4 regions of the Brevibacterium sp. SMBL_HHYL_HB1 genome follow, and region 1 is predicted to be linked to each of the others. Evidence: riboswitches for the same ligand, from Rfam matches in the RefSeq annotation. Region 1 holds a riboswitch; each other region holds the start of a gene.

What was found. Region 1 has a riboswitch for thiamine pyrophosphate ahead of IG171_RS11690 (ECF transporter S component). Riboswitches for the same ligand answer to the same signal wherever they lie in the genome.
Region 2: another riboswitch for thiamine pyrophosphate. It lies ahead of IG171_RS02270 (hydroxyethylthiazole kinase); the one in region 1 lies ahead of IG171_RS11690 (ECF transporter S component).
Region 3: another riboswitch for thiamine pyrophosphate. It lies ahead of thiC (phosphomethylpyrimidine synthase ThiC); the one in region 1 lies ahead of IG171_RS11690 (ECF transporter S component).
Region 4: another riboswitch for thiamine pyrophosphate. It lies ahead of thiO (glycine oxidase ThiO); the one in region 1 lies ahead of IG171_RS11690 (ECF transporter S component).

The regions. Positions count from the first base shown of each region.
Region 1 covers NZ_CP062936.1:2,510,878-2,518,052, forward strand. Annotated here, with positions in the region: gene IG171_RS11670 (MmgE/PrpD family protein) at 1-584, opposite strand, end outside; gene IG171_RS11675 (DUF4916 domain-containing protein) at 781-1,320, shown strand; gene IG171_RS11680 (universal stress protein) at 1,478-2,410, shown strand; gene IG171_RS11685 (FN3 domain-containing metallophosphoesterase family protein) at 2,554-4,308, opposite strand; TPP riboswitch at 4,468-4,576, shown strand; gene IG171_RS11690 (ECF transporter S component) at 4,600-5,229, shown strand; gene IG171_RS11695 (ABC transporter ATP-binding protein) at 5,229-6,758, shown strand; gene IG171_RS11700 (energy-coupling factor transporter transmembrane component T) at 6,751-7,175, shown strand, end outside.
Region 2 covers NZ_CP062936.1:477,536-484,710, reverse strand. Annotated here, with positions in the region: gene thiD (bifunctional hydroxymethylpyrimidine kinase/phosphomethylpyrimidine kinase) at 1-175, opposite strand, end outside; gene thiE (thiamine phosphate synthase) at 172-864, opposite strand; gene IG171_RS02270 (hydroxyethylthiazole kinase) at 861-1,775, opposite strand; TPP riboswitch at 1,763-1,881, opposite strand; gene IG171_RS02265 (ABC transporter permease) at 1,938-3,149, opposite strand; gene IG171_RS02260 (ATP-binding cassette domain-containing protein) at 3,146-3,970, opposite strand; gene IG171_RS02255 (substrate-binding domain-containing protein) at 4,041-5,135, opposite strand; gene IG171_RS02250 (LacI family DNA-binding transcriptional regulator) at 5,230-6,327, opposite strand; gene IG171_RS02245 (GNAT family N-acetyltransferase) at 6,483-7,175, opposite strand, start outside.
Region 3 covers NZ_CP062936.1:3,114,042-3,121,216, reverse strand. Annotated here, with positions in the region: gene IG171_RS14410 (amidohydrolase family protein) at 1-311, opposite strand, end outside; gene thiC (phosphomethylpyrimidine synthase ThiC) at 396-2,360, opposite strand; TPP riboswitch at 2,356-2,464, opposite strand; gene IG171_RS14400 (M18 family aminopeptidase) at 3,149-4,456, opposite strand; gene IG171_RS14395 (DUF1684 domain-containing protein) at 4,607-6,163, shown strand; gene IG171_RS14390 (M13-type metalloendopeptidase) at 6,290-7,175, opposite strand, start outside.
Region 4 covers NZ_CP062936.1:1,895,796-1,902,970, reverse strand. Annotated here, with positions in the region: gene IG171_RS08835 (SRPBCC family protein) at 1-37, shown strand, start outside; gene moeB (molybdopterin-synthase adenylyltransferase MoeB) at 28-1,227, opposite strand; gene IG171_RS08825 (thiazole synthase) at 1,224-1,991, opposite strand; gene thiS (sulfur carrier protein ThiS) at 1,993-2,250, opposite strand; gene thiO (glycine oxidase ThiO) at 2,281-3,423, opposite strand; TPP riboswitch at 3,413-3,516, opposite strand; gene thiE (thiamine phosphate synthase) at 3,529-4,212, shown strand; gene IG171_RS08805 (2-dehydropantoate 2-reductase) at 4,209-5,147, shown strand; gene IG171_RS08800 (histone deacetylase) at 5,101-5,676, opposite strand; gene IG171_RS08795 (DedA family protein) at 5,682-6,338, opposite strand; gene IG171_RS08790 (sensor histidine kinase) at 6,492-7,175, shown strand, end outside.

The sequences.
Region 1 (7,175 bases):
ACGGCCTGGAAGGTCACCTCGGTGGGCAGGCCGAGCATGGCGCCGATTCCGGCTGCGGCCGACGGGCCGAGGTGGGCGACGTGGTCGATCTTGTGCTCGTGCAGGCACATGCCCTTGACGAGGTCGACCTGGATCTCGTAGCCGGTGGCCACGCCGTTGATGAGGTCCTTGCCGTCGATGCCCTTGTGCTGGGCGACGGCGAGGATCGGCGGGATGTTGTCACCGGGGTGGGAGTACTCGGCGGCGAGGAAGGTGTCGTGGAAGTCGAGTTCGCGCACGGCCACACCATTGGCCCATGCCGCCCACTCCGGGGAGAAGCGGTCGGTCAGCGGCAGACCGAAGATGCTGGCGCCGGGGCTGAAGGGATGGGTCTGCGCCTGTTCGCGAGCGTGCATCGGAGCCGAACGGCGCACCGAGGCGGCCGCCACGGAGGCGTTGTCGATGACGCGGTTGATGACCATCTCGGTGACGTCCGAATCGACCGGGGTCGGGTCGGATGCGACCTCCGCGATCTTCCAGGCGAGCTGATCCTCACGAGCCAGGTTCTCTGAGCTCTTATGAGTGCGGACTTCATGATCGATCATGGATACCCCTTCATAGTCCTCGACCGGTTCCGGTCAGAAAGTGCTGACACAACTGTAGGCCACGTCACTTGGGCAGGTCTCTGCCGGTCGGATATTTATCTCGACGTCAAGATACTTTACCCGATGTATGGGCTGCTTCACCACCAGAGCCGACGAAGCACTTCTGCCTCGGCCCACGTTGTGGGACGATTGCCTCATGACTCGAACTGCCCTGGACTTCGACGAGAATTGGTTCGACGACGCGGAGTACGCCCAGCTGCGCAGACGCATGCCGATCCCCTATGTCAACGCGATCCCGGTCCGGGTGGGCGAGTCAGGCAATGTCGAGCGCATCGGACTGCTGCTGCGCAGCCTCGACGACGGGACCCTGGGCAGGGAGGTCGTCGGCGGTCGCATCCGCTTCCACGAGACCATCCGCTCAGCACTCATGCGCCACGCGGAGAACGACCTGGGCCCGATGGCGCTGCCGGTCATCCCACCGGCGATCTCACCGTTCCACATCGCCGAGTACTTCCCCACCGAGGGCTCCTCGCTGCTGCACGATCCGCGCCAGCATGCGATCTCCATGTGCTTCATCCTCGAGGTCCGCGGAGAGTGCACCCCGCGCGCCGATGCGCTCAGCCTCGACTGGCTGACTCCCGAGGAGACTCAGCGCCCAGACATCACGAGCGAGCTCTGCTACGGCCAGGAGTACATCCTCAAGGCCGCACTCAGCCATCTGGGCTTCCCGATCTGAGCCTTCTGCTCCCGACCTGAGACCCCGACTCTCATCCGAGGCGCTTTTCTACGCTGTGTAGAACGGCCTTGCTAAACTGGTGCCGACGCTGACGAAACCGCCAGTCGGGGCCGTCGTCGGCGTCCGGGTTGGCCAGGCCCCGATCGAGAGGTTCGAGATGTCTGACCAGTCCCGCCCGCCCGAAGCACGTCCGTCCGAAGCCGGCCTCAACCGACACCTCGGCGTCCTCGTCGGCTTCGACGGGTCCGACCTCGCAGCCCTGGCCGTGCGCTCCGGCGCAGTCGAAGCCGAGCGGCGCAACACGACACTGACCGTCGTCACCGCCTATGCACTGCCGACGATGATCTACCCGAACATGGCTTCCATGCCCAGTGAGCCCGAAGGCGAGAAGGCGAAGCGGGAGGCGGAGAGTACACTCGCCGAGGCTGCCGAACTCCTGCGCGACCACCCCGGTGAGACGAGCTTCCGCACGGAGTCCGGTGATGCCGCCGGCGTGCTCGTCACGCTCAGCTCCGCCGCCGAGCTGGTCATCGTCGGCGCACGCGGACGCGGGGGCTTCCTCGGCCGCCTCCTCGGCTCCGTCTCCACCGCCCTGCCCGCCCACGCCCACTGTCCGACCCTCGTCGTCGGCAGGCGCGCCTCATCCGAGACCGCTGCCGATGGTTCCGTGGTCGTCGCCGTCGACGGCTCGGACTCCGGCCGCGTGGCCATGTTCACCGCAGCCGCCGAGGCCGGCGTGCGCGAGGCCCCGCTCGAGGTCGTGGCGGTGCTGCCGGCCGGAGACGAATGGCTCTACTGGTACCCCGAGCTCGAGCTCAGCTCGGAGGTCTCCGCGCGTCGGCAGAAGCAGCTCGCCGTCGGATTGGACAAGGAGGCGGCGAAGCTTCGTGAGCAGTTCCCGAACCTGTCCGTGTCCACCTCGGTGCCGGTCGGCGACCCCACTCAGACGCTGGTCGAGATCAGTGCCCGGGCGCAGCTGCTGGTGATGGGCACGCGGGGTCGCGGGAGGGTCAAGAGCGCTCTGCTCGGCTCCGTCTCCCGCGGGGTGCTCAACCACGCCCAGGGTCCGGTGATGGTGGTTCCGAGCTGATCAGCAAGGCGCCCGGCTGAGCAGGTGCCTTGCCCGACCCGGCGATGAGGTCGAGGCGGTCACCGCCCTCGCAGTCGTCCGTGACGACGGTGACCGCTCCGGCAGCGAGACCGTGACTGCGCTTTCGCCTGCCGTGGAGGATCTCAGTGCAGTGCGCTCCGACGCCGCCGGCTCGCAGCCAGCAGCAGAGCACCGAGGAGGATCGTTCCCGCGCCGAGACCGATCGGAAGTGCGAGCTCAGTTCCCGTGCGCGGCAGGTCGTCGCCGTCCTTCGAGGCGGAAGCTGCGTCTGACTCCGAGCCTGCCCCCGGCTCGCCGCCCTCGGCCTCGGCGTCCACAGCCGCTGGCGTGGATCCGTCGGCGTCCGCGGCGGTGTCAGCCTCATCGGCGCTTGTCTCGGTTCCGTCCCGGTTCGGTCCGGCTCCGCCCGAATCGGATTCGCCGCCGGCGGCATCGGCCCCACCACCGGCACCGTCAGCGTCAGCCCCAGCACCAGCACCGTCAGTATCAGCCCCAGCACCAGCACCGTCGGCATCGGCGTCGTCGTCCGGTTCCGGAGCTTCGTCCGAGGCGCGGCTGATCTCGACGTCGTCGATCTCCTCGGACGCGGCTTGGGCCGTGACCTGACCGTCGGTCCCGGTCGGCACTTCGTAGGTCGTCGCCCGCAGAGATCCGTCGGTGACGCGCACTCGCGTGAAGGCCGGAACGTCGTTGTGGACGCTCTTTGCCTCCCATTCGAGACCCGGAACATGATCGTAGAACTTCGAACCCGAGGATGAGGTCAGTGTGAGATACATCGTCTGCCCCGGCTCCTTCTCCTGAGCGATTCCGGCGTCGGACCCGTCGACCGGCTCGCCCTCGGCGTCCATGAGGAACGTTCGATTGTAGATGTGATCGTGGCCGGAGACGACGAGATCGATGTCGTTTCGGGCGGCCACCGGAGGAATGGCCTTCCGCAGCCTCCTCACATCGGCGTCATCGTTGTGGGTTGCGGTCGAATAGATCGAGTGATGGAATCCGAGGACCTTCCACCGTGCCTCGTCACCGTGCTCGGCGACGACCTCATCGATGAACTCAGCATGCTCGTCGGTATCGAGTTCGTTCGAGTTGATGTTGATGAACAGGACGCCTGAGTCGATGAACCAGTAGTCTCCTCCTGAGGTGATCGCACCTCCTCCGCCGTGGTCCCGGCTGACGTTCGGGCGGTTGAAGTGCTGCTCATAGGACTTCGAAGCCACATCGTGGTTGCCGATGGTCGTCGCTTGGGGGACCGTCCTGGTCGCATCGGGAGCGAGGTACTGCTCGTACTGGCTCTGGCTGTTCGCGATGTTGACCTGATCGCCCATGGAATAGAAGAAGCGCGGATCCTGTGCTGTGGCCAATGCCGAGTTCAGGGTTCGCTCCCAGCCGGCGGCGTCGTCCGGACGCCCTCCGCCGGAGCCGATCTGAGGATCGCCGAAGACGAGGAATTCGCTGTCGCCGCCGCTGGGGCCGGTGACGAAGTTCTCAACCGACGTATAGCCGTCCTCTTCGCTGCCGACTCGATAGGCGTACTCGGTGTCGGGTTCCAACCCGGTCATGGCCGCATGGTTGTAGTGGCGTCTGAGATCGATGGCGAGCCCGGAGTCGGTGGTCTCTGCACTCTGCGCATCGGCGGGCAGCTGCCCATCGTCGACCTCTGAGGCCTTCGCCCACCGAATCTCTCCCCCGCCGGAGCTCTCACTCATCCACGACAGGTTGCGAGAGGTCTCATCGCCGCCGACCTGAAGGACGGGATCGCTGATCGCGGACTCCTCCGTCACGTCGGCCTGGGCGGGAATGGGCGCGGCGACCAGCCCGGTCACCAGCGCCAGAACCGATGCGAAGCTGAATGATCTGTTGAGATGTTGAGTTTTCACCCGACCATTCCTACTGCTGGGTAATTAAAGCTCGCCTGTCGAGAGACGACCCACGACGAAACGACAGGTGAATTTCTGACAACGGAATCGACCGATCGTGCCGCCGCCCTGCCATCACCTGCCGCCGCCTGGCAATCCCCGTCGCCTGGGGTACAGTGGTGGCTACGACAGGGGAGCGCCGTCAGGGGCGCTGAGAGTGCAGGTGAAGCTGCAGACCCTCGAACCTGATGCGGTCAGTACCGCCGAAGGAAGTCGAGACTCTTCTACCCCTCCTTGATCCGAGGAGGCACAATGCCGAAAACCACCACGCCGAATTCCACGCCGTCGACCGCGCCGGCCCACACCCTGGCGCCGAAGACGAAGAAGTGGCGCGTCGTCGACTACGTCACCACCGCCGTGCTCGGCATCGCCGTCGGGCTCGTGTTCTGGGTGCTGGCGCTGAGCTGGAAGGTCCTCGAACTCGCGTTCCAGGCCTTCCCACCCTCGATCGGCCTCATCGCGGGCCTGTGGGTCCTCGCCGGGCCCCTGGCCGGTGCGATCATCCGCAAACCCGGTGCCGCGCTCCTGTGCGAACTCATCGCTGCTGTCGTCGAGGCGGTCCTCGGTTCCCACTTCGGCGCCACCGTGCTGCTGTCCGGGCTGCTCCAGGGCCTCGGTGCCGAACTCGTCTTCGCAGCCTTCGGGTACAAGCGGTTCACGCTCTGGATCACTGCGGCCTCGGGCATGCTGGCCGCAGCCTTCATGGCCGTGAGCGAGAACATCATGTACAACGCCGAATGGCAGTTCGGCTACCAGGCGATCTACGCGGTGTGTGCGATCGTGTCCGGTCTCGTCCTCTCCGGCATCGGGGCCTGGTACGCCTACCGTGCGATCGCGAGGACCGGGGCGCTGAGTTCGTTCGCCTCCGGTCGTCTGCGCTGATGGGCCTGCCGATCACGGCGCGCGGGTATTCATGGACCCACGCCGACCGCGATGAGCCGGCCGTCGGTCCGCTCGATCTCGACATCCCCGCCGGGCAGAAGGTCCTCCTGCTCGGCCCATCCGGAGCGGGCAAATCCACGCTGCTGCACGCGCTGGCCGGTGTCCTGCCCGAGGAGTCCGGCACCCCAAACGGTGAGCTGCTCGTCGGCGACACCGGCCCGGACCCGCACCGAGGTGAGACCGGATTGGTCCTGCAGGACCCCGAATCGCAGGTGATCTTCTCCCGGGTCGGCGACGACGTCGCCTTCGGAATGGAGAACCTCGGCCTGCCCGCCGAGACCATCGACTCCCAGATCCGCGAATCGCTGGCCGCGCTCGGTCTCGATCTGCGGCTCGACCATCCGACGGCGGCCCTGTCCGGAGGACAGAAGCAGCGCCTGGCCCTGGCCGGGATCCATGCGATGTCTCCGCAGGTGATCATCCTCGACGAACCCACGGCGAATATCGACGCGGACTCGGCCGGCGGGATCAGGGACGCCGTTCTCTCCGTCCAGGCGGCTAACTCGGCGACCATGGTCGTCGTCGAGCACCGGGTCGGCCTGTGGCTCGACCACGTCGACCGCGTCATCGTGCTCGGACGTGAGGGTCTGGTCGCCGAGGGGTCGCCGCAGAGCGTCTTCTCAGACCCGGGACTGACGGCCGCGCTCATCGGCTGCGGCATCTGGGTGCCGACCGGTCCCAACGCGCCGGCCGAAGAGCGGGCCCACCCCACCGCCGAGGCGGCTCCGGGCTCGGGAACCGACGACGAAGAGGGCGAGGTGCTGCTGCGGGCCGAGAGCCTGGCGGTGTCCCGTCCGCGTGCGAAGGCACCGGCGGCCGCCGGCATCGACCTCACCGTCCGGGCCGGACAGGCCGTGGGGATCGTCGGCCCCAATGGAGCCGGCAAGTCCACGACCGCTCTGACGCTGGCCGGCCTGCTGCCCGAGTTCGCGGGTCAGGTGACTGCCGAACCGGCGCTGCGGGGAAAGACCAGGCAGGTCCGGCCCTTCGCCTGGCCCTCGGCGCTGCTGGCACCGCGCATCGGCATGGTCTTCCAGGAACCGGCCCATCAGTTCCTCACCGCCGAAGTGGCCGCCGAGCTGAGACTGGGCCCGCACCTGGCCGGGTGGTCCAGGGCCGAGGTCAACGACCGCGTCGGGCAGCTGCTCGATGTGCTCGGTTTGAATGACCTGGCCGGGGCGCACCCGCAGAGCCTGTCCGGCGGAGAGAAGCGTCGCCTGTCGGTGGCGGCTATGCTCGCTCCCCGACCGCAGGTCCTCATCGTCGATGAGCCGACCTTCGGTCAGGACGCCCTGACCTGGGCCGGGCTGGTCGAGCTGTTCCTCGACGCGCTGGGCCGCGGCTCGGCGGTCGTCGCCGTCAGTCACGACCGTGCCTTCCTCGATGCGATCGGGGCCAGACGGGTCGATCTCGGCGCGTTCTCGACCCCCGCATCGGCGCAGGCACCGGCGGGTGGTCGCGGTGAGTGAGCAGCTCGCACGCAGGCGCTCCTCCGCCGAAGTCGGCGTCGAGGATCCCGGTCAGCTCATTCCCGTGGTGCGCACCACGGCGGTGGTCAGGTGCAATCCGCTGACGAAGATCGCCATGGCCCTCATCCTCATGGTCGGGGCGCTGCTGAGCATCGACGTCGTCTCCGCCGGTGTGGTGCTCCTGTTCTGCCTTCTCGGACTGCCTGCCACAGGCCTCGACCTCACCGCAGCCCTCAAACGACTGTGGTTCCTGCCGGCCGGGGCCCTGCTGGCGGCATGGGGCACGGCGATACTTGCGGAGAAGACCGGAACGGTCGTCATCGACGTCGGTCCCGTCCTCATGACCACGGGATCGCTGAGCGCGGCCGCGGCGATCTTCGTGCGCGCTATCGCCTTGGCGATACCGCTCATCGTGCT
Region 2 (7,175 bases), 2.0 Mb from region 1:
CGTCGATCGGGTAGACCCGCGACACTCCGTGCGTGTTCTGCGCCACGAGGGCCGTGATGACGGTCGTGCCGAGGGTTCCTCGGGCGGTGAAGGTCTTGAGGTCGGCGTGGATTCCGGCTCCGCCGCTGGGGTCGGTGCCGGCGATGGACAGGGTGATGGGCGGGCGTGTGCTCACTCCTGACCTCCGGTGAAGGCGGCGAGCAGCTGCCGGGCCGCGGCCTTCGGATCCTCGGCCGCACAGATCGCCGAGACCACGCAGATGCCGAGCAGCCCGCGCCCGCGCAGCTCGGGCGCCCGGTCGATGCTGATCCCGCCGATCGCGACGGCCGGGATTCCCGCTTCGGCGGCGAGTTTGCCGAGGCGGTCGGGGCCGATGCCGTCGGGGGCGTCGGCCTTCGTCTTGGTGTCGAAGACGGGTCCGATGCCGATCAGATCGACGACGCCGGTGTTGCGGGCGGCGGCGAATTCGGCACTGTCGGCCGCGGACAGGCCGATGAGCGGTTCGGGGCCGAGTGCGGCGCGGACGTCACCGACCGAGGTGTCCGATTGGCCGACGTGGATGTGCACACTCTCGCCTTCGTCGATGAGGCGGCGGGCCACCTCGACGCGGTCGTTGAGGACGAGGGGAACGTGGCGGTCGGTGCCGGCCGTGGCGGTGTCGATGGCGGCGATGACCTGACGGGTCAGTGAGTAGAAGGCGGCGTCGTCGATGTCCTTGTCGCGGACCTGGACGATGCCCACTCCCCCGGCAACGGCTTCGGCCACGGTCTCGGCGACGCTGCGGCCGGCCGCTTCGCATTGGGCGGAGTCGGTGACGAGGTAGAGGCGGGTGTCGATGCCGGCGAAGCGGGAGCCGGCGGTCATGCCTGCACGCCTTCGTCCGCGGTCAGCGTTCGGTGGCTGACCCGGGCCTGGGCCAGCTGGTCACCGGTGACGGCGTGGAGTGCGTCGAGGAAGCTGACCGAATAGCTGCCCGGTCCCTGCGCCCCGGCGGCGGCGAGTTCTCCGGCGACGGCGAAATGCGCGTGGGCGGCGACGACGGCTTCGAACCGCGCCGAGGCGGTCGCGCCCGGATCTGCCGACGCCGCGGCCGCGGGCACCGACACATCGGAGTCGGGTCCGGCAGTGCCCTTGCCCGCGCCGGCCAGGTAGGCGACGGTGACGGCGCCGAGGGAGCAGCCGGTGCCGATGACCAGCGGCATGAATTCGTGCCCGCCGTCGATATGGGCCACATGGTCGGTCCCGTCGATGTGGGCGACGACGGCATCTCTGGGCCCGGAGACCGCGACGATCGCACCGGTCGTGCGCGCCAGCTGGACGGCTGCGGGCAGAACGGCGTCCACCTCATCGGTGGAGTCGACTCCCCGTCCGCCGAGGCCGACTCCGGCCAGAGCCGCGATCTCCGAGGCGTTGCCGCGGATCGCGGTCGGTCGGTCGGCGGCGGCGCGGCGGATGCGGGAGGTGCGGAAGTCGACCGCGCCGACGCTGACCGGGTCGAGGACCCAGGGCTTGCCGGCGGCAGCGGCGACGTCGATGGCGGCATCGGCGGCGAGCAGCTGGTGGTTCGAGGCGGTGCCGAAGTTGATGAGCACGCCGTTGGCGATGCCGGCGAACTGCCCGGCGTCGGCCTCATGGTCGAGCATCGCCGGGGAGGCACCGACGGCCAGGAGCACGTTCGCGCTGAATTGCTGCACGACGGTGTTCGTGATGCATTGGATGATTGGATGTCCCGCACGCAGTCGTGCGTTGGCAGAACGCAGGTCGAAGTCAACCATGACGATCCCTTCGCTAGTATGGCCCAGATCAGGTTCGATGGGTGTTCTCTCAGCCTCTGCGCTCCCCGTTGCCGCGGATCGTCATGAGGCACCCCATGTCATTGGCTTCGACTGTATCAGCCCCACAGGTACGGGGCGAGTCCGCACGTGGCGGCCTGTCCGCTACCCCCGGCCGACGTACCTGTGGCCGCGGCGGCTGAGCGCATCGACGACGACGGCGGTGAGCAGAACGAGCGCGGTGATGATCTGCTGCGCGTCGGAGTTGAAGCCGATGAGATAGAGACCGTTGTTGATCGCGCCGACGACGAGTGCGCCGAGGACCGCGGCCCAGGCCGAACCGCGCCCGCCGAACAGGGAGGTTCCGCCGATGACGGCCGCCGCGATCGCGTTGAGCAGATCCTGGGTGCTGACCAGGGTCGATCCCGCATTCGTCGTCACACCGGTCTTGATGAACCCGAACAGGGCGGCGAGCACCCCGGCGGTCATGAACACGCTGATGCGCACCCAGGTGACGCGGATGCCGGCCCGCCTGGCGGCCTCGACCTTGCCGCCGACGGCGTAGATCGAGCGGCCGTAGCGGGTCTTGCGCAGCACCAGGTCGATGACGATCGCGATGACCATCATGAGGAAGAAGGGCATCGCCAGGCCGAAGTCCTGGTTGACGAGGATGAGGAATCCGAAGACGATCGCGGCCAGCAGCACGATGCGCACGATGGCCGAGGTCCAGCTCGGTGCGCTCAGTCCCTCACGGTGCCGGCGCAGCTTCGAGTAGATGATGCCCGCCCCGAAGCCGGTGATCGCGATCGCTCCGAAGACATACGCCCAGATGGCTGGGAAGTAGTAGCTGGCGAAGTCGAAGGCGAAGGTTTCCGACATCGACAGGTTCTTCTGCGTGCCCAGAGTCGTCAATGTCAGGCCGGTGAACGCGAGCAGTCCGGCCAGGGTCACGACGAACGCCGGGATGCCGACGACGGCGAAGAACCATCCCTGCACGGCTCCGACGACGAGGCCGAGCAGCAGCATGATGACCAGCGCGATCAGCGGCGGCACGCCCTGCCTGACCACGAGCACCCCGAGCAGCGAGGCCGCCAGCCCGCCCAGCTGCGCCAGGGACAGATCGATCTCGCCCAGGAGCAGGATGAGGTTGATGCCCAGAGCGAGGATCGCGAGGAACGCGACCTGGGTGGAGAGGTTGACGAGATTGGCCGGGGAGATGAAATTGCTGTCGGCGGTTTGGAACACGATGACGATGACGACGAGCGCGAGGATGACCGGGAACGACCCGAGCTGGCCCTCCTTGACCCGGCGGACGAACGTGCCGATCAGTCCCTCGCTGGAGATCCGCTCATCGGTGATGAAGGAGTTGCGGGTCATCGGCGCTCACCCCTGCGTGCGGCCCTCTGGGTCACGACATTGTCACTGGCACCGGTGATGGCGGCGACGAGCACATCGGTGCGTTCGTCGCCGGGGAAGTCGCCGGCGTCCTTGCCCAGCCGCAGCACGTGGACGCGATCGGCGACGGCCTGCACATCGGCCATATTGTGGCTGACGAGCAGCACTCCCAGATCCCGCTCCTTGAGCCTTTCGATGAGGTTGAGCACCTCGGCCGTCTGCGCCACTCCGAGTGCGGCGGTCGGCTCATCGAGCATGACCAGAGACGGTTCGCCCAGCAGCGACCGGGCGATCGCGACGGTCTGGCGCTGACCGCCGGACAGGGCCGCGATCGGCACTCGCACGCTCGGGATCTTCGCCGACAGGCTGCGCAGCAGCTCCCAGGACTTCGCCTCCATGGCCACCTCATCGAGCACCGGTCCGCGGGTCTTCTCATGCCCGAGGAACAGGTTGGCCACGACGTCGAGGTTCTCGCACAGGGCCAGGTCCTGGAACACGGTGGCCACTCCGGCCTTCTGCGCGTCCTTGGGCGAGGAGAACCTCTGTCGCGCGCCGTTGATGACCAGATCGCCCTCATCGGCGGCGTGGACTCCGGCGATGACCTTGATCAGGGTCGACTTGCCGGCGCCGTTGTCGCCGACGAGGCCGACGACTTCGCCGCGGCCGACGGTGAGATGGATGTCGGTCAGGGCCTGGACGGCCCCGAACCGTTTGTTGATGCCGCGCAGTTCGAGCACGGGTTCGCTGTCGCCTCCCGGCGCCCGCGATGCAGCGGGCGCCGGTTCGGGTGTCTCAGATGTCATCTGTTCCTACTCGTCACGATCGTTTCGGCCCGAGCGTCGGCGACCGGATGGCCGCCGACGACGAGGTCGGTCACTTCACTCCTGCGTCGTCGCAGAGCTCCTTCACACTGCCGGTGCAGATGTCTTCGGCCTTGATCTGGTCGCCGACGATGTCCTTGACGGAGTCCTTCGTGACGACCTCGGCCTCGACGAAGTCGGTCGGAGTGTCCTTGTAGGTGGTTCCGCCGTCGACGTCCTCACCGGCGGCCAGCGCGACAGCGGCGTTGGCGGCGAATTCGGCCTGCGGCGGGATCGACTTGTAGATGGTCGCGTACTGATCCCCCTTGAGGATGTTCTGCAGGCCGTCGACCTCGGCGTCCTGACCGGTGATGACGGTGTCGACCTTGGCCTTGTTCACAGCGGCGATGACACCGCCGGCGGTGCCGTCGTTGGCTGCGTAGATCGCGATCGGCTCCTCACCGTCGCCCTGCAGCTGACCCTCGACCCACTGGCGGGCGTCGTCGGGGTTCCAGTCGAGGGTGTCGTGGCTGGCGGCGATGTCGACGCCGGCGTCCTCGAGGGTCTCCTCGGCGCCGGCCTTGAAGTCCGCGGCGTTGGGGTCCTTCGGATCACCGTTGACCATCCACACCGGGCCCGACGTCGGGTCGGTGCCTTCGTCTTCGAGCCCGTCGAGCACGGCCTGGCCCTGCAGGTTGCCGATCTTCTTGTTGTCGAACGAGGTGTAGTAGTCGGCGCCTTCGAAGAAGCGGTCGTAGGAGATGACCGGGATCTTCTTCGCCTGCGCCTTCGACAGCGCCGAGGACACGGCGGAAGCGTCGACGGGGTCGAGGACGATGGCGTCGACGCCCTCGGTCACGGCCGCTTCGAACTGCTGTTGCTGCTGGGTCGCGTCCTGGTTCGCGTTGCGGTATTCGACCTTCGCATCGGGGTTGGCCTCGGCGACGTACTTCTCGAAGTTCGGTTTGTCGAGGGACTCGTATCGGGTGGTCTTCGACTCGGGAAGGAGCAGCGCGATGGTGACGTCTCCGTCGCCTGAAGAACCGCTGTCGGCTTCCGCGTTTCCCTGTCCCTTCTGATTGCCGCAGCCGCTGAGCGCGAGAGCGCCGATGGCGACCGAGGCACCGAAGAGGGCCAGCTTCCTGTGGGACTTGGGCTTGTGCCTCATTGTGAACCTTTCACTCATTCTGACAACGTTGTCAGACTGGTGAATATGATTCGCCGATCGGCCCTCGGTGTCAACTGTTTCGGCCCAAAAGTCTTCACCGCCTCTCCGGCCGCTCCTCTCCGCTGCCCCGAGCGATGAGTTCAACCGGGAAGACATCTTGTCGCTCTGCCGGGTGCGCGCGTCCGCCCGCACCGAGGCGGTCGCCACTGCCGTCATCGAGGCCATCGCCTCTCCCGCCGCCGAGGCGGTCGTCACCGTCCCCGGGCTCGGCGTGCAGGCGGCCGACCGCCTCGGCGGCCATGGTCTCGACGTCCCGGTCGACGACGGTGACGTCGAGCAGTTCGGCGGTCGGGAAGTCGTCGATGCCCACGAGTGCCGGCCACTCGCCGAGACGGCGGCAGGCGTCGATGGCTCCCTGGGTGAGGGTGGCCGAGAGGGTGATGAGCGCGCTCGGGGCGCTGCGGGAGCCGAGCCAGGCGGCGACGACGTTCTTCGCGCTGGCCTCGTCATGGGCGTCTTCGCGCATATAGGCTCGCCAGCCGATGTCGCTGCGACCGGCGAAGGCCGATTGGATGCCGTCGAGGCGGCGGGTGGTGATGACAGAAGTCGAGTGGTCGCCGATGACGCCGAGGGCGCGGTGCCCGTGGTCGAGCAGCTGCTGAGCGGCCAGCCGACCGGCGTTGAGCTCGTCACCGGCCACGACGCTGATTCCGTCCCCGGTGACCGCGGGGTCGAGGGAGACGATTCTGATGGCGGAGTTCGCGGCGGCCCCGGCGTAGGTTCGCGGGGATTCGGGGTGGGCTCGGACGATGATCAGTCCGGACAGGTCATTGGCCAGGCTCTCGTCGACGAACGCCTCCTCACGGTCCGGGTCGTCCCCGATCACCGTCACCACCGGCCGCAGGTCCACGGCGGCGAGTTCGGCTTCCAGCGCGGCGAAGGCACGCGCCTGGAAGGCGTCTTCGGCATCGGAGAGGACGACGCCGACGTAGGGCGAGCGCCCACCGGCGCGCAGTCTCTTGGCTGTGGGGTTGAGGCGGAAGCCGAGTTCGGCGGCGGCTTCGGCGACCTTCTGCGCAGTCACTCGGGCGACGTGCTTCTCCCCGTTGAGCACACGGGAGGCGGTCTTGATGCTGACTCCGGCACGCGCAGCGACCGTGGCCAGCGTCGGCCGTTCGTTCTGCTTCGCCATGACCACACCTTTGAGCCCGAGGACCGGTTCGTCCTGCTGCGGTGCTCCGCACAGACGATCTCAGGAATGATACTAACCGCTGACCGGCGAAACCGTTCGCCGAGGTGGGGCTCAGCTGCGGAGCCCCACCTCGGCGACGATGGTGTTCGTCGTGGTCAGCGGGCCACAGGGTTGGGCATGGTGCCGGCGTAGAGCAGGGATTCGGCCTGGTTGCCGATGTCGACCATCTGCTTCGTGTTCCGCAGCTGCAGGCGGTTGAGGCAGGAGTGGGCGAAGCGCTGAACGCGCAGGTCGACGTCCCCGCTGACCCCGCGGGCGTGCTCGGGATGATCGGACTCGTAGTCATCGAGGACCTCGGCGACGAGCTGCCAGAAGCGCCCGGCGTCGAGCAGCCCGTCGACGTCGAGGATTCCCGACAGGTGGCGCAGGACTCCGTCGAACATGTCCGTGAACACCGACAGCGCCTTCTCCTCGCCTGAGACCACGGCGCGGATGCGTTCGACCTCGTCGGGCAGTTCGCGGTGGCCGAGCACGGCGACCTCCTCACCGATGTCCTTCATGAACGCCCCGGTGACCGAGTTGTCGTCGAGGACGAGGATGAGGTTCTCCCCGTGCGGCATGAACACGAGGTCGTGGGCGAGCAGGGCATGGACCAGCGGGCGCAGATAGGCCCGCAGGCAGCTGCGCACCCAGTCGTCCGGCTCCAGCCCCGATGCGCGGATGAGCTCGGCGACGAAGGAGCGGCCTTCGTGGTCGCGGTGGAGCAGAGCGGCCATGGTGATGAGCTTCTGACCAGGGGCGATCTTCTCGAGCGGGTTCTCTCGCCACAGAGCCGCGAGCATCTTCCG
Region 3 (7,175 bases), 600 kb from region 1:
TTCACGCCCGCCTCGTCGAGGCGCAGGATCTGGTCATCGGTGGTCTCAGCGGGCAGCTGGGTGACGCCGACATAGTTGGGACCGAGCTGTCGCAGAGCCTCGATGAGGCAGCCCTGATCGAAGCCCTGGAACGACCCGGAGACGACCGCGCCGCCGACGACCTGGACACCGGTCTGCGGCAGGCTGCGCAGTCGGGCGCGGTAGTCGGCGACGGTGAACGGATCGGGCAGGAAGCCGTGGTTCTCGATCAGCGGGTGGTTCGGGTCGATGATGTGCAGATGCGCGTCGAACGCGCGCTGGAGCTCGCTCATGGACCACAACCTACCCGCCGATCGAGGCCGTGGGGCCACCTCGCTGCGTGGGTGTGGCCGCCTCATTGGGCGGACGGGTTCGTCTCACTGGGAGGGCGGGCCCAGTGTCGGCTCGGGCAGGTAGACCTGTCCACCTGAGGCGAGGAACTCACGACTCTTCTCCTGCATTCCCGCCAGTGCCGCCTGCGCCTCGGCGCTGCCGTAGGTGTCGCGGATGTCCTGGGAGATGCGCATGGAGCAGAACTTCGGCCCGCACATCGAGCAGAAGTGCGCGGTCTTCGCAGGTTCCGCCGGCAGCGTCTGATCGTGGAAGTCCTCGGCAGTCTCCGGGTCGAGGCCGAGCGCGAACTGGTCGCGCCAGCGGAATTCGAAGCGAGCCTTCGACAGGGCATCATCGCGGGCCGTCGCACCGGGATGTCCCTTCGCGACGTCGGCGGCATGCGCGGCGATCTTGTAGGTGATCACCCCGGTCTTGACGTCGTCGAGGTCGGGCAGGCCGAGGTGCTCCTTCGGGGTGACGTAGCAGAGCATGGCCGTGCCGTAGCGGGCGATCTCGGTCGCCCCGATCGCCGAGGTGATGTGGTCGTAGCCGGGTGCGATATCGGTGACCAGCGGACCCAGGGTGTAGAAGGGAGCACCGTGGCACAGCTCCTGCTGACGTTCGACGTTCTCGCGCACGAGGTGGAGCGGAATGTGGCCCGGGCCTTCGACCATGACCTGGACGTCGTGGGCCCAGGCCCTTTCGGTCAGCTCGGCCAGGGTGTCGAGTTCGGCGAACTGGGCGGCGTCATTGGCATCGGCGATGGATCCAGGGCGCAGCCCGTCGCCGAGCGAGAACGCGACATCGTAGCGGGCGAAGATCTCGCAGAGTTCGTCGAAGTGGGTGTAGAGGAAGTTCTCCTCGTGGTGGGCCAAGCACCAGCCGGCCATGATGGATCCTCCGCGGGAGACCATCCCGGTGACCCGGTCGGCCGTCAGCGGCACGTAGCGCAGGAGCACACCGGCATGGACGGTCATGTAGTCCACGCCCTGCTCGCACTGCTCGATGACGGTGTCGCGATAGATCTCCCAGGTCAGCGCGTTCGCATCGCCGTCGATCTTCTCCAGAGCCTGGTAGATCGGGACGGTGCCGATGGGGATCGGGGAGTTGCGGATGATCCACTCGCGGGTGGTGTGGATGTCGTTGCCGGTCGACAGGTCCATGAGGGTGTCGGCACCCCACTTCGCGGCCCAACGCAGCTTCTGCACCTCCTCGGCGATGGAGCTGGTGACCGCGGAGTTGCCGATGTTCGCGTTGATCTTGACCAGGAAGGCCTTGCCGATGATCATCGGCTCCGACTCGGGGTGGTTGATGTTGTTCGGGATGATCGCGCGCCCGGCGGCGAGCTCGGCACGGACGAGTTCGACGTCGCACTGCTCGCGCAGGGCCACGTACCGCATCTCCGGGGTGATGATGCCCTGCCGGGCGTAGTGCATCTGGGTGACCGTGCGCCCGGACTTGGCCCGGCGCGGAACCGGTTTGCGGCCCTGCCACTGCTGGGTGGGTGCGCCCCGGCGGACTGCGGCGCGCCCGTCATCGGCGATGAGGTGCCCGCGCGCTTCGTAGGTCTCCGTGTCGAGGCGGGCGTCGATCCAGGGGAATCGCATGGCCGGCAGTCCCTCCTCGGGGACGCTTCCCGGTCCGACGGTCCGGTAGACGTGGACGGGCTGGTTCGGCTTCGAGTTCGAATCGTCGAGGTCGATGCGGGTGACGGGCACCCGGATGTTGTGCTCGGCGTCTTCGACCCACGCCTGCGAATGCGTCGCGTACTGCTCGGTGGAGAAGGGGTTCGGGGAGTTCGGGGTGGACGAGGGGGTCGGGTCGTTCGGAGTGGTCGAAGGGTTCGGGTTGTTCGGAGTGGCTGAGGATTCCGAGGCCACCTCGGCGGGGGTTTCTGCGGTCGATTTGGAGGCCGAGCGGGCAGGTGTTTCGACGGTCGCCTCGGAGGCCGAGTGGGCAGGGCCTCCGGAGGTGGTGTGGGCTGGTGTTTCAGGGGTGAACGCAGTCATCCGCAGTCCTCACTTCCTACGCCGGTATCAACCGGATCAGGTTCTACGGTCTCGGACGATCCAGTCCGATCTCAGCCCTTCCAGAGGGCTCCCGTGGGGTCGTGCAACTTCTATCACGGGGTCAGCGGGAAGACAAACCAGCTGAGGCATTCGGCCGATGAAGCGAATGCGAAAGGCGGCGTCGAACCCGCGCAATCTGCCCGCCTCGCGTCGCTCGTTCAAGCCGGAGCGCTTCCGACGCGGCTCGTTCAAGCCGTAGCGCAGTTGTCGAATCGTGCACCGTTCGATATTTGCGGCCCGTCTTGACCGACGTTGTTGGTGCGGCGCTACGCCTTGAACGACGCTGTTGGCCTTGAACGAGGCGTTGAGTGAGGCAGCCGCTGCGTCGCCGAGCCTCGAGCGACGTCGTTGTTGCACTCAATGCGCTCTGAATGACGTTGCTGCTGTGGCTTCTGAGCAGCTTGGGAGAACACCTTCGTCCCGCGTCGCTCGTTCAAGGCGGAGCGCGCCCGACGCGGCTCGTTCAAGCCTTAGCGCGCTTCATGTCCCTCGTTCAAGGCGGAGCGCAGTTGTCGAATCGTGCACCGTTCGATATGTGCGGCCCGCCTTGACCGACGTTGTTGGTGCGGCGCTACGCCTTGAACGACGCTGTTGGCCTTGAACGAGGCGTTGAATGAGGGTGCCGCTGCGCCGCCAGGCCTCGAACGACGCCACCCCGGCGCCACCAGACGCCACCCCGGCACCACCAGACGCCACCCGACGCCGCTGCGCTTTGGACGCCGCGGCGCTCAAGCGCCCTGGAGGAACGTCTTCGCGGCGGCTCCGAGGGCGACGACGTCGGAGACCGCGACCATCTCGCGGGCCGAGTGCATCGAATACAGGGCCGGGCCCACATCGACGGTGGTCATGCCCAGTCGTGTAGCCGTCAGCGGGCCGATCGTCGACCCGCAGGGCATCGCGTTGTTCGACACGAAGTCCTGATACTCGACACCGGCGGCCGCACAGGCCCGCGACCACACCGCCGTGCCCACCGCATCGGTGGCGTAGCGCTGCTGGGCGTTGAGCTTGAGCAGGGGACCGCCGCCGAGGCGGGGCCTGACATGCGGGTCATGCCGCTCCGGGTAGTTCGGGTGGGCGGCATGCCCGGCGTCCGAGGACACGCACACCGAGGACGCGAGGGCGGTCAGGTAATCGCTGCGCGTCGAGTTCGGCAGCAGGGAGGCGATGATGCGTTCGGTGACATCGGCGAGGAAGGGCCCGCAGGCACCGGAGCGCGAATTCGACCCGATCTCCTCGTGGTCGAAGGCGGCGAAGAGTGCGATGGCCTCGAGCCCGTCGGCGTCGAGGTTCGTCAGCGCGGTGACGCCGGCGTGGACGGACAGAAGGTTGTCCAGCCGCGGCGAGGCGAAGAACTCCTCGGCCGCCCCGAAGCGGCTGGGCTCCTGGGCCGGGATGGTGTAGACGTCGTGTCCGACGACGGTCTCGGGGTCCACCTCGGCGGAGGCGGCGAGCAGCTCGACGATATCGGCCTCGGCGAGGTCGGCCAGACCGATCACTGGTGCGGTGTGACGCTGCTTGTCCAGGGTCAGACCGTCGTTGACCTGGCGGTCGAGGTGGATCGCCAGCTGCGGGATCCGCGCGATCGGTCCCGTGCGGGCCAGCGCGACGGTGCCGTCGGCGAGGCTGAGGCGACCGGCGAAGGCCAGCTCCCGGTCGAGCCAGGAATTCAGCAGCGGACCGCCGTAGATCTCGACTCCGACCTGGCGCATGCCCTCGGCGGTGTACTCGGCACCGGGTTTGAGCTTGAAGGCGGGGGAGTCCGTGTGGGATCCGAACACCCGGAACCCGGGCACCGCCTCGGCGGGGGTGGTGGGATTGATCCAGGCGATGAGTGCTCCGTCACGGACGACGTAGTGACCGGACCCGGGCGACAGGGCCCACGACGTCGATTCGTCGAGGCGGGAGAAGCCGGCCTGCTTCAGGCGTGTGGCCGCGGTGTCCACGGCGTGATACGAGCTGGGGGAGGCGCTGACGAAGTCACTGAGGTCGGCCGCGGTCTCGGCGGCCAGGTCGGGTCTCGGGTGCGAATCGCTCATTTCCCCAGCCTATCCTTTGCGGTAGTTTGGAGGGCAGAGGGTTTGGTTCCAGACGGCGCGTCGGCATCGGATTCGGTGGTACGCGCTGGTGACGGGGACCCGGCGACCGCGACCCGGTGGCCGCAACAGCGACAGCAAGGAGTGTTCGACGTGAACCAGTTCGTGACTGAGTGGAACACCTGGCGCGATTCACGGAACTCGGCACTGGCGAAACCCTTCGGCTGGCTCAGCGTCGTCGGACTGCACTGGCTCGACCAGGAGTCGACGTGGCCCGAGGCCCCCGGCACGTTCACCGTCGAGGACGGATGGGTCACCATCGCGCTCGAGCCCGGCATCAAGGCCGGCCCCGCCGCCGAGACCTTCGACCTCATGAGCGAGTCCCAGACGGATGCGACGACGGCCTCGACCGGAGTGACGGCGCCGTCGACGAGTGCGGCGCGGGCGACCAGCCCCTCGGTGCCCAGCGACACCTCGACCCTGCCGACCGTCAGCGACCGGGCCGACCAGGAGACCGCACCCGCACGCCCGCAGGTCCGGGTCGAGGACAACGGTTTCAGCGCCCGTCTGCCCGAGGGGGGATCGCTGAGCTGGTTCACCGTCGGCAGCGTCCTCTACGAACTCATCGACCGCGGCGGCCGCCTCGGCGTGCGCGTGCGCGATTCCAAGTCGCCCCTGTTGGGCAAGTTCTTTGAGGTCCCGGCCTTCGACCCGGATCCGGACTTCGTCTTCCTCGGCCGATTCACCCGGTTCGATCCGTTCAAGACCTTCACGATCGAGACCGCCCAGGAGGATCTGCAGCTGCAGACCCAGGCGGCCGGGATCGTGACCTTCGAGACGAAGCAGGGCGAGGTCAGCCTGCTCGCCACCGGATGCCCGAAGACCGGGCTCCAGCTGGACTTCCACGATTCGACGAACGGGAAGACCACCCCCGCGTGGCGGACCCTCGACCTCGGCGTGCCGAACCAGGACGGTTCGCTCGTCATCGACTTCAACCGCGCGGTCAACTACCCCTTCGCGTTCACCGCCTTCGCCACCTGCCCCGCCCCGATCGAGGGCAATGTCGTGCCCTTCGAGGTCACCGCCGGTGAGCGGCGCCCCCCGTTCTTTTACTCGGAGGCCGGGATCAACGTTCCGTTCCTGTTCTACGTGTGGTGGGACGAGGACAGCGCCGAGGTGACCCGCCCCTGGTACTCGAGTTTCGGCCTCGACATCACCATTCTCAACCCGGACCACGACGACGGGCGGGTCTCGCTCGTCGGCTTCGACGGGATCGCGATGTCCGGTGGGGATCTGAGCGTGCTCGGGCGCAAGGCCCGCTCACGGCTGATCGACATCGCCACCGAGGCGCTGACCTCGCGGATCCCGGTGATCGGCCTCGGCGCCTACTCCGAGTTCGTCATCCAGGCCCAGCGGGAGCTGCGGCACCAGCAGGGCTATGACGACGGCATCGAGTCCGAGTACGAAGCCTCCGAGGGGCGCCTGCTCATCGTGATGAACAACGAACTCGACCCGCAGCAGGCCGGATTCGACATCGTCCACACCGATGCCAGCGGGCTGATCTATGTGGAGATGCCCTTCGACATCCCGCTCGAGTCCGATCTCACCGAGGTCGAGGAATTCCAGGCGGCGCTGGAGGCCGACCGGCCGATCACCAGCTGGCAGGAATTCGACTACCGCATGGTCGCGCTCATCCGCGGCCATCGGTGAGGCACCGGCCCCGCAGACGCAACTGAGGGCGGCCCGGCGATCTCGCTGGAGATCGTCGGGCCGCCCTCAGTTGCGTCGGGGCGCTGTCAGCCCACTGGGGTCGACCTCACCACGCGGTCTCCGGCCTCACCAGATGGTCACGCGTTCGGCCGGGGCGAGGTACATGCCGTCGGAGGCGGTGACCCCGTAGGTGTCGTGGAAGGCGGTCATGTTCTTGACCACCTGGTTGCAGCGGAACTCCTCGGGCGAGTGCGGGTCGATCGACAGCCGGCGCACGCGCTCCTCGGTGCGCATCTTCGACCGCCACGCCTTCGCCCAGGCGGAGAAGAACGACTTCGCCTGCTCCGTCGACGGGGCCACCGGCTGACCGGGGGTGCCGGCCCGTTCGCCGAGTTCGAGCTCGAGCGCCTTCCAGCCGATCGACAGCCCGCCGAGGTCGCCGATGTTCTCACCGACCGTCAGCGCCCCGTTGACGTGCTGGCTCTCGTCGAGGCCGGCCGGGACCAGCGCATCGTACTGAGCGATGAGCGCATTCGTGCGTTCCTCGAACAGCTTCCGGTCCGATTCGGTCCACCAGTCGACGAGGTTGCCGTCCCCGTCGTAGCGTGATCCCTGATCATCGAAGCCGTGCCCGATCTCGTGGCCGATGACCGCGCCGATGGCCCCGAAGTTCGCGGCCACGTCACCCTCGGGATCGAAGAACGGCGGCTGCAGGATCGCGGCGGGGAAGACGATCTCGTTCATCACCGGGTGGAAGTAGGCGTTGACCGTCTGCGGGGTCATCAGCCATTCGGTCCGATCGATCGGCCTGCCGATGCGACGCACCTGCCGCACGTGCTCGGCCTGGGAGCAGCGGCGCACATTGCCGACGAGATCGGTCGCATCGATGACGGCCGGGTACTCGCGCCACACCTCGGGGTAGCCGACCTTCGGCGTGAACTTCGAGAGCTTGACCAGGGCGCGTTCCTTCGTCTCCTCGCTCATCCAGTCGAGTTCGCGGATCGACTTGTCG
Region 4 (7,175 bases), 620 kb from region 1:
AGAACGCGGCCTCACGGCCCGACTGCTTCAGTCCTGAACGGACCAGGCGGTGATGCCTCCGGCCAGGGAGCGCAGGCGCACTCCGGGCGGGGCGGCGCGACTGAGCAGCCCGACCGCCTCGGCCGAGCGGACTCCGGACTGACAGTGAATGACGATGTCGTCGGCCGTGTGCTCAGACGCCCGGCGAAACAGTCCGACGACGGCGGGCCACCCGTGTTCGCGGATGCTGGCCAAGGGCAGGTGCAGGGATCCGGGGATCGACGACAGTTCCCGCTCCCAATCCTCACGGACGTCGATGAGCGCCGGGGCCGGATCGAGTCCGGCCAGTCCGACAGGGTCGATCTCCTCGACCCCGGCATCCGACCCGGTCGCCGCCCCGGGCGCTGAGGCGGCGCAGGCCGCGGCCACCTCGGTCAGATCGGTGACGGCGGGGCGATCGGGGTCGGGGGAGAACCGCAGCGTCGAGTATTCACCGTCCAGAGCGTCATAGCGCAGCAGGCGGCCGATGAACGGGGTGCCGATGCCGCAGATGAGCTTGATCGCCTCGGTGGCCATGGCCGAGCCGACGGTTCCGCACAGCACTCCGAGCACACCGCCTTCGGCGCAGTTGGGCACCGAATCGGGATCGGGGATATCGGGGAACAGGTCGCGCAGCATCGGTCCGTGGCCGGGGGCGAAGGTGCTGACCTGTCCGGCGAAACGGAAGATCGTGCCCCACACCAAGGGAGTGCCGGTGAGCTCGGCGGCATCATTGGACAGGTATCTGGTGGCGAAGTTGTCCGCCCCGTCGAGGACGACATCGTGGTCGGCGAAGAGCTCGAGCGCATTGTCCGGACTCAACCGGTCCTCGATCGTGGTCACGTTCAGGTCGGGGTCGAGCCGGTGCACAGCTGCGGCGGCCGAGTCGACCTTCTGCCGCCCGACATCGACGCGGCGATGGATGACCTGGCGCTGCAGGTTCGAGGTCTCGACCGCATCGTCGTCGATGATCGTGATCGACCCGATTCCGGCGGCCGCGAGATAATTGAGCACCGGCGCACCGAGGCCTCCGGCCCCGATGACCAGCACGGAGGCGGCCCGCAGCCGCTTCTGCCCCTCGACTCCGAACCCCGGCAGGCTCAAATGCCGGGAGTAGCGGTCCAGTTCGTCTCGGTCCAGTGCATCAACGGGGTCGACCAGCGGTCCGGGATTGACGACCGGAACCCTGGGGGCGGACACCTCGGTCATCGGGCCGCGACCATTCCGTCGAACGTCGACGACGCCAGCGCCAGGGGCCGTTTCGGGATCCGGCCGGCTCCGGCCGCCAGATGCCCGGATTCGACGGCCAGGGCCATCGCCCGGGCCATCGCCTGCGCATCATGGGCACGGGTGACCGCCGAGGCCAGCAGCACCGCGGTGCATCCGAGCTCCATCGCCAGGGCAGCATCGGAGGCGGTGCCGACACCGGCGTCGAGGATGATCGGCACCTGGGCGCGGGAGACGATGGTTTCGATGTTGTGCGGATTGAGGATGCCCAGCCCGCTGCCGATCGGGGCTCCGGCCGGCATCACCGCCGCCACCCCGGCGTCCTCGAGCCGTTTCGCCAGTGCCGGATCATCGTTGGTGTAGGCGAAGACCGTGAATCCGTCGAGCACGAGTTCCTCTGCGGCCCTGAACAGTTCGACCGGATCGGGCAGCAGAGTGTCCTCGTCGGCGATGACCTCGAGCTTCACCCAGTTCGTTTCGAGTGCTTCCCGAGCCAGCCGGGCGGTGAGCACGGCATCACGGGCCGTATAGCATCCGGCGGTGTTCGGCAGCACGCGGATGCCCAGGCGCTCCAGCATGGCGAACACGGAATCGCGTGATTCGGAGTCGAAGCGTCGCATCGCCACGGTCGTCAGTTCGGTGCCCGAGGTCCGCAGGGCCGTCTCGAGGATGCTCAGCGAGCTCGCCCCTCCGGTGCCCATGACCAGCCGGGAGTCCAGGTCCGCACCGTCGATCGTCCAGGTCATCTCAGCCTCCCTGCACGGCGGTGACGATGTCGACGGTGTGACCGTCGGCCAGGGCGAATTCGGACCAGTGGCTCCGGCGGATGACTTCGCCGTCGACGGCGACGGCGATGCCCAGACGGCCGCCGTCGGCCGGGGCGCCGTCCTCGCGCAGCTGACGTCCGGTGACCTCGGCGACGAGGTCGAGCGCCGAGGTGGCCCCGCCGAGCTCATGGGTCTTTCCGTTGAGGACGATGGTGGGTGCATGTGCGGTTTCGGTCATGGAGTGCTCCTCATCATGGTCGTGGTGGAATCAGGTGGTCGACAGAACAGGAAGGTCGGCGGGAGTCTCGAAGCGCTGAGGCGAGACGGAGTCGAGCGCGCCCGGGGGCAGCCAGTCGGGGCGGCGGCCGATCGCGATTTCGGCACCCACACGTCCGCCGAGCGGGGCCAGCAGGATGCCGTGCCGGAAATAGCCGGTGCTGACGACGCAGCCGTCATCGATCCGACCGACCAGGGGCAGATCATCGGGAGAGCCGGGGCGGGCCCGGGTGGTGATCTCGGTGATCTCACAGTCGAGGATGCCGGGAACGAGTCGCTGACCATCGCTGAGCAGCCGGTGAACCGCCCCGGCATCGGTGCCCGATCGACCGTCCTCACGGGAACTGGCCCCGAGCACGAGCTGACCATCGGGTCGGGCCACGACGTAGACGGAACGGCCGTTGACCAGACCCCTGACGGTGCCGCGCAGCAGGGGAGTGCGCTCGGCAGGAGCACGCAGACGCAGGACGTCTCCCCACACTTCACGCACCGGCAGCTGCGGTGCCCCGGCGATGGTGTTCGCAGCGCTTCCGGCGGCCAGGACGACCTGATCGGCGCTCATCCGCCGACCGTCCGCCAGCTCCACACCGACGGTGGCACCGCCCTCGCGCACCAGCCCACTCACGTGCTGACTGATCAGTTCGGAGGCGAAGACCGACAGCAGGGCCGAGGTCACCCTCCGGGGGTCGATGGACTGGTCCTCGGGGATGCGCACGGCACCGGCGACCGACGGTGACAGGGACGGTTCCAGCTCTCGGGCCCGGGTTCCGGTGATGAGTTCGGTGGAGAACCCGGCACCCGTCTGAGCATCCCGCAGCTCGCGCAGCGCCTGCAGATCGGCACGGTCACCGGCACACACCAAGGTCCCGGTGTCCGTGAGTCCGAGTTCGGCATCGGCGGCACCGGCCACCTCGGCGGCGAATTCCGGGTGCATCTCGGCCGCGGTCCGCAGCAGGGGGTACAGCGACGTCTGGCCCCAGACGACCTCGGCGGCGGGGGCGAGCATGCCCGCCGCCGCATGGGAGGCACCCCTGGCGGGGGCGGGATCGATGACGGTGACACCGGCAACGAGGCGGCGCAGGTACCAGGCCGTCGTCAGGCCGATGATTCCGGCCCCGACGACGATGACGTGCATGGATTCTCCCTCCGGCGGCATGATCCGCATCAGGTCTGGCGGTCGGCTCTTATGCCCTCTCAGCCTCGTTCGGAGGCTCCCGCGAACTTCCTCTACTCTATGACCATGACCACGGATATTCCACCGCACACCGATGTGTCCGAATCGCTGCGAGCTTCGCGGCAGGCCCGGCTGGCCCGGGCGAGCCTCTACCTGTGCACCGATGCCAGGAGCGCTCAGGGCGATCTTGCCGAGTTCCTCGACGCCGCCTACGCCGGCGGCGTCGACATCATCCAACTGCGCGACAAGACCCTCGAGGCCCGTGCCGAGATCGCGGCCCTCGAGGTGCTCAAGGATGCAGCCCAGCGGCACGGGAAGCTGTTCTCCGTCAACGACCGGGCCGATGTCGCCCTCCTGACCGGCGCCGACGTCTTCCACGTCGGCCAGGGGGACCTCACCAGCGCTCAGGCCCGGGCCGTGCTCGGAGACGATGTGATCCTCGGCCGCTCCACCCATTCGCGGGACCAGGCGCTCGCCGCCGAAGCCGACGGCGAGATCGACTACTTCTGCGTCGGCCCGGTGTGGCAGACTCCGACGAAACCCGGCCGGCGGGCCGTGGGCACCCAGCTGCTGACCGAAGTGGCCGCCGAGGCGGGCAAACCCTGGTTCGCCATCGGCGGGATCGCGGCCGGCCCCCGCCTCGACGAGATCCGGGAAGCGGGCGCGAAACGCGCCGTGGTAGTGCGTGCGATAACCTCGGCAGACGATCCCGCCGCGGCCGCACGGGACCTGAAGGAGGAACTGGGATGACAGGCAGCGCAGACAGCGAACCGACGATCCTCATCGCCGGTGCCGGGGCCACCGGCGGGGCCTTCGGCTCCTACCTCGTCGAGGCCGGCCGGAGGGTGACGTTCCTGCTGCGGCAGGCCCGGGCGGAGGCGGTCCGGACCGGCGGGCTGCGCTTCGTGGCCCCGGACGCGGACCGGACGAACTTCGTCGATGTGGTCACCGCGGACGAACTCGTGACGAGCCCGCGGACCTTCGACATCGTCATCATCGCCGTCAAGGCGGGCGGTCTCGACTCAGTGCTCGCCGACATCCGCCCCGCGGTCGGCCCCGATACGCGGATCATTCCCTTCCTCAACGGCATGGCCCAGATCGACCGGCTGCAGGCCGACTATCCCGGTCAGACTCTCGGCGGATTCGTCAAGATCGTCGGCACCGTCGAGGACGGCGCGGTGCACCAGCTGACCGACCTGGCCGTGATGACCATCGGCGGACTCGGCGATGACGAGGTTCCGGACGCCGTCGCCACGGCCCTCGATGTGCCCGGATTCCGCTTGCAGGTCATCGACGACGTCGTCGGCGGCCTGTGGGAGAAGTGGATCTTCATCGCCGCCGCCGGAGTGGTCACCTGCCTGTTCAGAGGCCCGGTGGGCGCGATCATGGACGCCGGGGGACGCGACCATGTGCTGCGGATCATCGCCGAGCTCGAGGCAGTGGCGACCGCGGCCGACCATCCGGTGTCCGAGCGGTCTCATGCGATGACCGTGTCGATGCTCACCGAGGCCGGCTCAGCATTCACCTCGTCGCTCTACCGGGACGTCACGGCCGGGCTGCCGAGCGAAACCGAGCACATCCTCGGCGATCTGGCGCTCAAGGCCGCCGTTCTGGGGGTGAGCACTCCGCTGCTCGACCTCACACTCGTGCAGCTGCGGACCGGGGAAGCCCAGCGGCGTCCCTGACCTCGGCACTGCCGGTGCGCAGCATCGCCAGATACGGTTCCGTCGGCTGGGTGTGCTCGATGTCGGCCGAACCGTGGGGTGCGGTGAATGTGACCATGGGCACGCCGTCGATGTCATCGAGGACGAGGAGCGTCTCATAGCCTCCCGGTCCCACCGAGTGCGAGGCGCCGACGGGCAGATCGAACACGAGGTCCTCCAGCGGACTGTCCGCCTCGGGCGGGCGGTTCATCTCCTGGGCCGCGACATCGGCGAACTGTTCGGCGGTGATGAGATAGGCCTTGGCCGGAGTGGGTCCGGCAGCGTGATGGTCGTAGAAGGCCATCCCGCCGCCCCACACCTTCGATGCTCCGGCGAAGTAGATCGTTCCGGGCAGTTCGACGCAGGCCTCGGCGCGAGGCGCCGCGGGGTTCCTGGCACCCGGATAACTGACATGAGCCCCTGGTGGTCGGCCGCCCTGAAGGTAGCAGGCGAGTCGATCGCGCGCCATGTTCGAACCGTAGCTGACATACCACACATGTGTTTGAGACATCCACTTCATCGTGTCACGTCGGCGGGGGTGTGTGTCGAATCCGCCTCGTCCAGCGTGTCCGCTGGTCCGGATGAGCGGGCGGCGATGATCCGACGCAGGATCTCGATGACGGCGCTCACGGCCAGGGCGACGCCGATTCCCGTGAGCACACCCAGCACCGGCTGGCCCTCGAAGAGCTTTCCGCCCAGGAGGCCGATCCCGGTGGAGTACACGGCCCAGGCGAGGCTGCCGATTCCATCGAAGAGGAGGAAGTCGCGGATCCGGAACCCCAGCATGCCCGAGCCGATGGTTGTGGCGGTGCGTCCGCCGGGAACGAAGCGTCCGACGATGAGCATGGACCCGCCTCGACGCGCGCACATCTCCTGGGCCGAGGCGAACAGACGCTGCCACCGGGGAAGGGCACTCCAGCGGTGCAGCCGACGGCGGCCGCTGCGACCGACGAGATGGGCGGCGAGGTCGCCGACCAGCGCCCCCAGAGTCGCCGCTGCGATGAGCCCGAGTGGGTGGGGCACTCCGGCTGTGGCAAAGGTCGCGGCCGAAATGAGCAGGGTCTCCGAGGGCACGATGGGCAGAAGGGAGTCCAAGGCCGCAGCAAGGGCGATGAGGGCATAGACCCACGGAGAGGTGAGGGGCGAGGTGAGCGCCTCGAATGCGAAATCCATAATCATCCACGCTATGGGCCCACAGGCGCGAGCAGAACGCGGGAGGGCACATGATCGACTGCAGGTTCGTCCACCCCGGAATGCGGTCAACCGGAACCCGGTTCTGCGGTCGAACCCATGGGGCAGGAGACCGGCCGTTGCTACGATCGACCCATGCCCTGGCCGAACGCACTGATCTCGCGGATGCCTCGCGAGTCGCGGATGCTCGTCAGCCGCTGGGTCCGTTCCGTCCTCGGCGTGCTGTGGGGCGCAGCGCTGTGCATTCCGCTGCTCATCGCCGCCGCCCTTCCTCCGTCGTCACGGCCGGTCGGAAAGGTGCGTGGCTGGGAGGTCTCACGGCAGCTCTCCACCTTCGGCATCGCTGTGAACCCGCCGCCTGCCACACGCCGATTCCTCGCGCTCAACGGAGTCGTCGCCGCACTCGTCACGGTCCCGGTGCTGAATTTCCTCGCGGGGTTCGTCACTGTCTTCGTCGGAGCGGTGGTGCAGGGGCTGTCCCTCGGAGGCAGCATCACCATCGGCTTCGACTCGTGGAGGATCGCCCAGCCGACTCTCTTCGTCGGTCTCCTCTACGCTGCGGCGAACCTCATCGGTGCGATCGCCCTGAGCGAGGCCGCGAACTGGCTGCACGGTCGGATCGATGGGATGGACGTCGAGGTGAGCCGACCGAACGCACGGTACAGCCGGATCACGGAACTGGTGATGACCCGTCGCGGCGTGGTCGTGGCCATCGACGATGAGCGCCGCCGGATCGAACGGGATCTCCATGACGGCGTCCAGCAGAATGTCGTGTCCCTGTCGATGCTCATCGCCCGCGCTCGGAGGGCTCAGGATCCG